2 linked regions of the Methyloferula stellata AR4 genome follow. The protein of the gene in region 2 interacts with the protein of the main gene of each other region in a pairwise test. Links are inferred from orthologs where the notes say so. Each region holds a gene or a part of one and is shown on either strand. Other genes may lie near its edges.

What was found.
Region 1: the proteins of A3OQ_RS0115915 (region 2) and A3OQ_RS0120835 interact in binary tests that used the Escherichia coli proteins (3 or more experiments, as listed by UniProt). The link is inferred for Methyloferula stellata AR4 from one-to-one orthologs.

The regions. Positions count from the first base shown.
Region 1 is NZ_ARWA01000001.1:4,218,820-4,222,129, forward strand. What follows is about bases 265-3,258. They hold A3OQ_RS0120835 (glutamate-5-semialdehyde dehydrogenase), read right to left. Parts: upstream 2,413-3,258; coding sequence 1,117-2,412; downstream 265-1,116. Other genes in these bases: A3OQ_RS23260 (response regulator), read left to right, coding at 265-495; A3OQ_RS0120830 (nicotinate-nucleotide adenylyltransferase), read right to left, coding at 498-1,142; A3OQ_RS0120840 (DUF3253 domain-containing protein), read left to right, coding at 2,590-2,862; A3OQ_RS23265 (malonyl-CoA decarboxylase), read right to left, coding at 3,030-3,258. Outside these bases: A3OQ_RS23255 (O-linked N-acetylglucosamine transferase, SPINDLY family protein), read left to right, coding at 1-35; more of A3OQ_RS23260, read left to right, coding at 130-264; more of A3OQ_RS23265, read right to left, coding at 3,259-3,310. UniProt on the Escherichia coli protein: Catalyzes the NADPH-dependent reduction of L-glutamate 5-phosphate into L-glutamate 5-semialdehyde and phosphate. The product spontaneously undergoes cyclization to form 1-pyrroline-5-carboxylate.
Region 2 is NZ_ARWA01000001.1:3,226,868-3,230,033, forward strand. The notes cover bases 203-3,052. They hold A3OQ_RS0115915 (sulfate/molybdate ABC transporter ATP-binding protein), read right to left. Parts: upstream 2,225-3,052; coding sequence 1,181-2,224; downstream 203-1,180. Other genes in these bases: A3OQ_RS0115905 (flavin reductase family protein), read left to right, coding at 214-831; A3OQ_RS0115910 (hypothetical protein), read left to right, coding at 872-1,162; cysW (sulfate ABC transporter permease subunit CysW), read right to left, coding at 2,240-3,052. In the rest of the region: more of cysW, read right to left, coding at 3,053-3,166; sulfate ABC transporter permease subunit CysT, read right to left, coding at 3,159-3,166. UniProt on the Escherichia coli protein: Part of the ABC transporter complex CysAWTP involved in sulfate/thiosulfate import. Responsible for energy coupling to the transport system.

The sequences.
Region 1 (3,310 bases), 990 kb from region 2 along the record:
ACGGCCACAGGGCGATCTGGGCGTCGACGAGTTAGAGTTCGCTGTCCATTCGGAACCGAACTAGTACGAAACGGTTGAGGCTGTATGGAAACACCTCTCCCACTGCCTCCCTCGCGCCCAAAGACTGTCTTGATCGTCGAAGACGATGGGCTGCAGCGCTTTTTTCTGACCGATATGCTGGAAGACCAAGGCATGCGGGTGCTTCAGGCAGCCAATGCGCTTGAGGCAATCAAGCAGATTGAGACGCATCCCGAAATTCAATTGCTTTTTACCGATATTCAATTGGCAGGCGAGATCGACGGGCTCGATCTGCTGCGGATCGTGCATCTGCGCTGGCCGCATGTTTCCCTGTTAACGACGTCGGGCCGGCTTCATCCCCATTATGCGGAATTGCCGAGCGAAGCGCGCTTTATCTCCAAGCCCGTCCAAGAAGGCGAAATGCTGAAAGAGATGAATGCGCTTTTGACCAATCTGACCTACCCGTCAGGCTGGTGAAGCTACTTCCCGCCTTCCCTTAACGCGGTCGATGACAGCGGCGAGCGCGGCCCGTGCAAAAACACGAAGGTCGGTGGCGAGGCCAAAGGCAGAAGCGCCGCGTCGCTTTCCTCCAAACGGCAGCCTTCAAATGCTTTCGCGGCTTGCGAATGCGCGGCCTTCAAGGTCGAACCCGGCCTATCGATGATCGCGAGGGGCACGAGATCGGCGATGTCGCGCCAGCGTTTCCAATGATGGAAACCAATGAAATTATCCGCGCCCATCAGCCAGACGAAATGGCAGGTGGGCGCGCGGCGTTTGAGATAAGCGATCGTATCATAGGTGTAGCGCGTGCCGATCCTGGCCTCGACATCGCTCACCGCGATCTTCGGATGATGCGCGAGCTTGCGCGCCGCCGCGACACGCTCTTCGAGCGGCGCGAGATGGCGCGTGTCCTTTAGCGGGTTTCCGGGCGAGACGAGCCACCAGACGCGGTCGAGCCCCAAGCGCTTCAAGGCCAAGAGGCTTGCCGCACGGTGGCCCTCATGCGGCGGATCGAAACTGCCGCCGAAGAGGCCGATCTTCTGACCCGGCGCATGAGGCGGCAGCCGGACCGGCCCAACACTCGTCACGAGAGCGCTGTCACGGACGGATCTGCCCCGTGCCATGCACCCGATATTTGAATGTGGTCAATTGTTCCAGACCTATCGGACCCCGCGCATGCATCCGGCCCGTCGCGATGCCGATCTCGGCGCCGAAGCCGAATTCGCCGCCATCGGCGAATTGCGTCGAGGCATTGTGCAGCACGATAGCGGAATCGACCTCGGCCAGAAAGCGTTCGGCCGCCCAATGGTTTTCGGTGATGATGCAATCGGTATGATGCGAGCCATAGGTCTCGATATGATGGATCGCGCCATTGACCCCATCGACGACGGCGACGCTGACGATGGCGTCGAGATATTCGGTGTGCCAATCGGCTTCCGTCGCCGGCACCACGCGTGCATCGGCTTCCAGCGTTTCCGCGTCGCCGCGCACTTCGCATCCGGCGTCGATGAGCATCTTCACCAAAGGCGCCAGATGCGTCTCGGCGCAGGCGCGATCGACGAGCAGCGTCTCCGCCGCGCCGCAGACGCCGGTGCGCCGCATCTTCGAATTGAGCACGATGGTCTCGGCCTTGGCGAGATCGGCGTCGGCGTGCACGAAAATATGCACGAGCCCTTCGAGATGCGCGAAGACCGGCACGCGGGCATCGGCCTGTACGCGTGCGACAAGGCTCTTGCCGCCGCGCGGCACGATCACGTCGAGATTGCCGTCGAGACCAGCCAGCATGGCGCCGACCGCGGCGCGGTCCTTCACTGGCACGCGCAAAATGCTCGTCTCCGGCAGACCGGCACCGGCCAGTCCTTCGACCAGGCAGCTATGGATCGCGGCGGAGGATAAAGTGCTCTCCGAACCGCCGCGCAAAATCGCGACATTTCCGGATTTGAGGCAAAGCGCGCCGGCATCCGCCGTCACCGCCGGGCGGCTCTCGTAAATAATGCCGATGACGCCGAGCGGCACAGCCACGCGTTCGATCACGAGCCCGTTCGGCCGTTCGAAAACGGCAAGCACCCGGCCGACGGGATCGGGCAAAGCCGCGACTTCGGCGAGGCCCTGCGCCATGGCATCGATGCGTTTTTCATCGAGATAGAGCCGATCCAGAAAGGCGCCGGTGACGCCATTCGCCTTGGCCTGCGCCATGTCCTGCGCATTGGCGTCAAGGATCTCGCCGGCCCGCGCCCGGATGGAGCAAGCTGCGAGTTGAAGCGCCTGATTCTTCGCTTTGGTCGAGGCCAGCGCCAGAACCTGCGCGGTTTGCCGCGCCAGACGCCCGAAATCCGCCATCAGGGCTAAGACATCGCCCTCTTCGGGGATCGGGACAAGTTTCAGATTTTCCATTACCGACGACCTGGACGCCTCATTCAGCCTAAATATCTAAGATAGCGAAGGTTTAATGCGAGCGCGAGCCTGACGCTGCCGATTTTTTGGCAAGGGCCTTGCTTTGACAATAAGCACCAAAAGCGATCTATCGGCTCTGAGAGACAAGGGGCCAAGCATAATGCCGCAGGAGCCGCGATGAGTGAGCCGCCGAAACTGGCCGATGTGATCCTGGATCTTTGCACCAAGGCGGCGCCTGACGGCACCGTCGATCCGGAAGAGATCGCCAAAACCTTCACCAAACTGGTCCCGAGCCAGAATATCGTGACCTGGGAAGGCTATCTCCTGCCGGTGCGCGACAATGCCGTCAAACTCGCCCGCGAAGGCAAGATCGTGATCTATCGCAAGGGCGTGCCGGCTGACCCCGATACGTTCAAGGGCGTCTATCGCCTGGGGCTGCCGCAAGCTTAGGAATCTGATCACGCCCAATCCAAACCCTCATCCTGAGGAGCTTGCGTAGCAAGCGTCTCGAAGGAGAGGGTTTGGAATAGGTACAACGGGATGCCGATCCCTCGCCCTTCGAGACGGTGCCTCCGGCACCTCCTCAGGGTGAGGGATCAGATCATCATGTTCACACCCTACCCCGCCGCCACATCAGCGGCAGGCTTCGGCTTTTGCCGCCGCGCCACAATGCTGGCGATCGCATGAGCCGGTGCCGATTTCGCCGCGGGCGCGTGCGGGACGTGATGCAGCAGCGCCTCGACTTCGGGCGACCGCACCACCAGGCCTTTCTTGACGAAAATCTCGTGATTGATCTCGATCAGATCCGGATCATAGAGATAATTGACCATGATCCCGAAGGATTCGGCGATGCCCTTGGGCGCCGTGTTGCCGAGCCAGTTGACGCGCTCCAATCTGG
Region 2 (3,166 bases):
CGCTTCTACAGAGAGAACAAAGCCGCAATCAGGCGCCTCGTCCGATTCGTGCGTGTTTTGTGCCCGCTCCGGTCTTTCTTTCCCGTTTCCGGACGCCCCTCGCGTGGCCTTCCGCAACGGTTCGTAAAGCTTCGTTTTCGATCGGCCGCACGGTCGTTGTTATCCCGAGAATGGGCTAGGACTTTCTGCGGCAGCCCGCATGGTGGCAAACTGATGCAAATCGATCCTTCGCTTCAAGCGACTGCGGATAATTACAAGCTCATCACCAATCTCGTGGTGCCGCGTCCGATCGCCAGGGTGACGAGCCTTGGCGAGACCGGGCTCGTCAATCTTGCGCCGTTCAGCTTCTTCAACGCCGTGGGTGCCGATCCGCTCTATGTGATCGTCAGCATCGGCCGGCGCGACGACGGCACGCAGAAGGACACGGCACGAAACATCGAGACCGGCCGCGACTTCGTCGTGAATCTTGTGACTGAGGATTTACTCGATGCCAGGAATATTTCGGCAACGGATTTTCCGCCGGACCAAAGCGAGATTCAACCTGCCAATTTGGAGGTCCTGCCCTCGGCACGAGTGAAAGCGCCGCGGTTGGCTCGGACGCAGGTCAGTCTCGAATGCAAGCTGCATAGCGCACAGCCGCTCGGCGCCAATACGCTCTTCATCGGCGAGGTGGTGATGTTTCACGTCGCCGATCATCTGGTCGGCCCGCGCTTCCATATCGAGGGTTTCGCGCCGCTCGGCCGTCTCGGTTCACCCTCGGTCTATTGCCGCACGACGGATCGCTTCGAGCTTCCACGCATTAGCTATGCACAATGGAAGAAGGAGCATTGAAGCCTATTGCGGCAGCGCCTTCACCTGTCCGGATGATCAAATGGAACTGACGAGCGAAATGATCGCGGCGGCCATTCTGTTCCTGCTGCTTCAGGTGATGGGCGTCGCGACGCTCATCTATCATCTCAGAATTTATGTAAAAAAGTTTCCGTCGCCCTCGCAGGCACCCAACCCATTCCACCAACTGAAAACAATCCTGTTTATCGTGCCGATCGCGATGGGGGTTTTCGGTTTGCTTTTATCGGTCGGGCAATTCTGGTTTTTTATGATAGAGGCCTCGATCATACTCGGCCTGATCGTCGGTATTAGAGGTGCGAGAACCCGCTCGTAAACCGGAGCACTGCGGTTTTCACCCCGGATAAAACGTCCCGCGCATGAAGCGCACCGGCAGAGTCTCGCCCGGCTGGAAATTAAGCGCGGCCGGCGCGTTGATCTCGACATGCTCGCCGCGCAGCGCCGGAAAAGCGATCTCGGCGCGCCGCGCTGCCCCCGTGCGCCGCACGGCCACCACTTCGGCGGCGATGCCCCCCGTTTGATCGATCACGACATCCTGCGGCCGAACGAAGAGCCGCCCATGCCCCGCCTGCCCGCCAAGCACCGGCAGGGCGATGCGCTCGGCGCCGAGCCAGAATGATCCGTCCTTCGCCTCGACCGGCAGAGAACTCGCCTCGCCGATGAAATCATGCACGAAGGGTGTCGCCGGATGATCGTAGATCTCGTCCGGCGTCCCGATCTGCTCGATCTTGCCCTTGCTCAAAACCGCGACACGGTCGGCAAGCTCGAGCGCCTCGTCCTGGTCATGCGTGACGAAGATCGTGGTATGGCCGGTCTGGTCATGGAGTTCGCGCAGCCAACGCCGCAAGTCGCGGCGGACCTTTGCATCGAGCGCGCCAAAAGGCTCGTCGAGCAAAAGCACTTTGGGTTCGACGGCGAGCGCGCGCGCCAGCGCCACACGCTGACGCTGGCCGCCCGAGAGTTGTGCTGGACGGCGTTTCTCAAGCCCGGACAATTGCACGAGATCGAGCAATTCGAGCACGCGGCGTTTGATTTCAGCTTTCGGCGGACGGGTGCCGCGCTCGCGCACTTCGAGACCGAAGGCGATGTTTTCTGCAATCGTCATATGTTTGAAAAGCGCGTAATTCTGGAAGACGAAGCCGACGCGGCGCTCCTGCACCGATTTCTGCGAGGCATCCTCGTCGCCGAAAAAAACCTGCCCGCGATCGGCCTGTTCGAGTCCCGCGATGACCCGCAGAAGCGTCGTCTTGCCGGAGCCTGAAGGCCCAAGCAGCGCGACCAGTTCGCCGCTGCCGACATCGAGACTGACGTTGTCGAGCGCGGCCTGCCCCGGGCCGCCGTCGAAGCTCTTGACGATATTGCTGGCACGAATGTGCATAGAGCCGTTCCTATTTTAATGCCTGCGTGCTTTCGCACCGACCTCATCACCGAAGTAGATTTCGAGCAGCGTCTTCGCCGCGAGCGTCACCAAGGCGAGCAGCGCGAGCAGTGAAGCCACCGCGAAAGCGGCGGTGATGTTATATTCATTGTAGAGAATCTCGACATGCAGCGGCATCGTATTGGTGTAGCCGCGGATATGGCCGGAGACGACCGAGACCGCGCCGAACTCGCCCATAGCGCGCGCGTTGCACAAGAGCACGCCGTAAAGCAGCGCCCATTTGATGTTCGGCAAAGTGACGCGCCAGAACGTCATCCAGCCGCTCGCGCCAAGCGTCAGCGCCACTTCCTCGTCGAGCGTGCCTTGGCTCTCCATCAAAGGGATCAACTCGCGCGCGACATAGGGAAAGGTCACGAAAACGGTCGCGAGCACGATGCCGGGAATTGCGAAGATGATCTCGATATGATGTGCCTGCAGGAAAGGTCCGAAGAGACCCTGCGCGCCGAACAAAAGGACATAGATCAGACCGGCGACGACGGGCGACACCGAGAATGGCAGATCGATCAAGGTGACGAGAAAGCTCTTGCCTTTGAAATCGAATTTGGCGATGGCCCAGGCCGCCGCTATGCCGAAGGCGACATTCATCGGCACCGCGATCGCCGCCACGATCAGCGTCAGTTTGATCGCAGAAAGCGCATCGGGCTCGGTGAGCGCAGCGAAATAAGTCGCAACACCCCCACGCAATGCCTCGTAAAAAACCGCGACGAGCGGCAGCACGAGAAAGAACAAGAGAAAAGCCGCGGCAAGCGCCACCAGGATCGCCTGGAGCCATGGCCCGTCCTGCGTGACCGGCGTTGCACGCCGCGCGCGGGTTCGCGCGCGCGCCTTCGCGGCAAGGGCGAGATCGGGTGCGTGCTGACGGTCCAAGATGACTTCAGACAT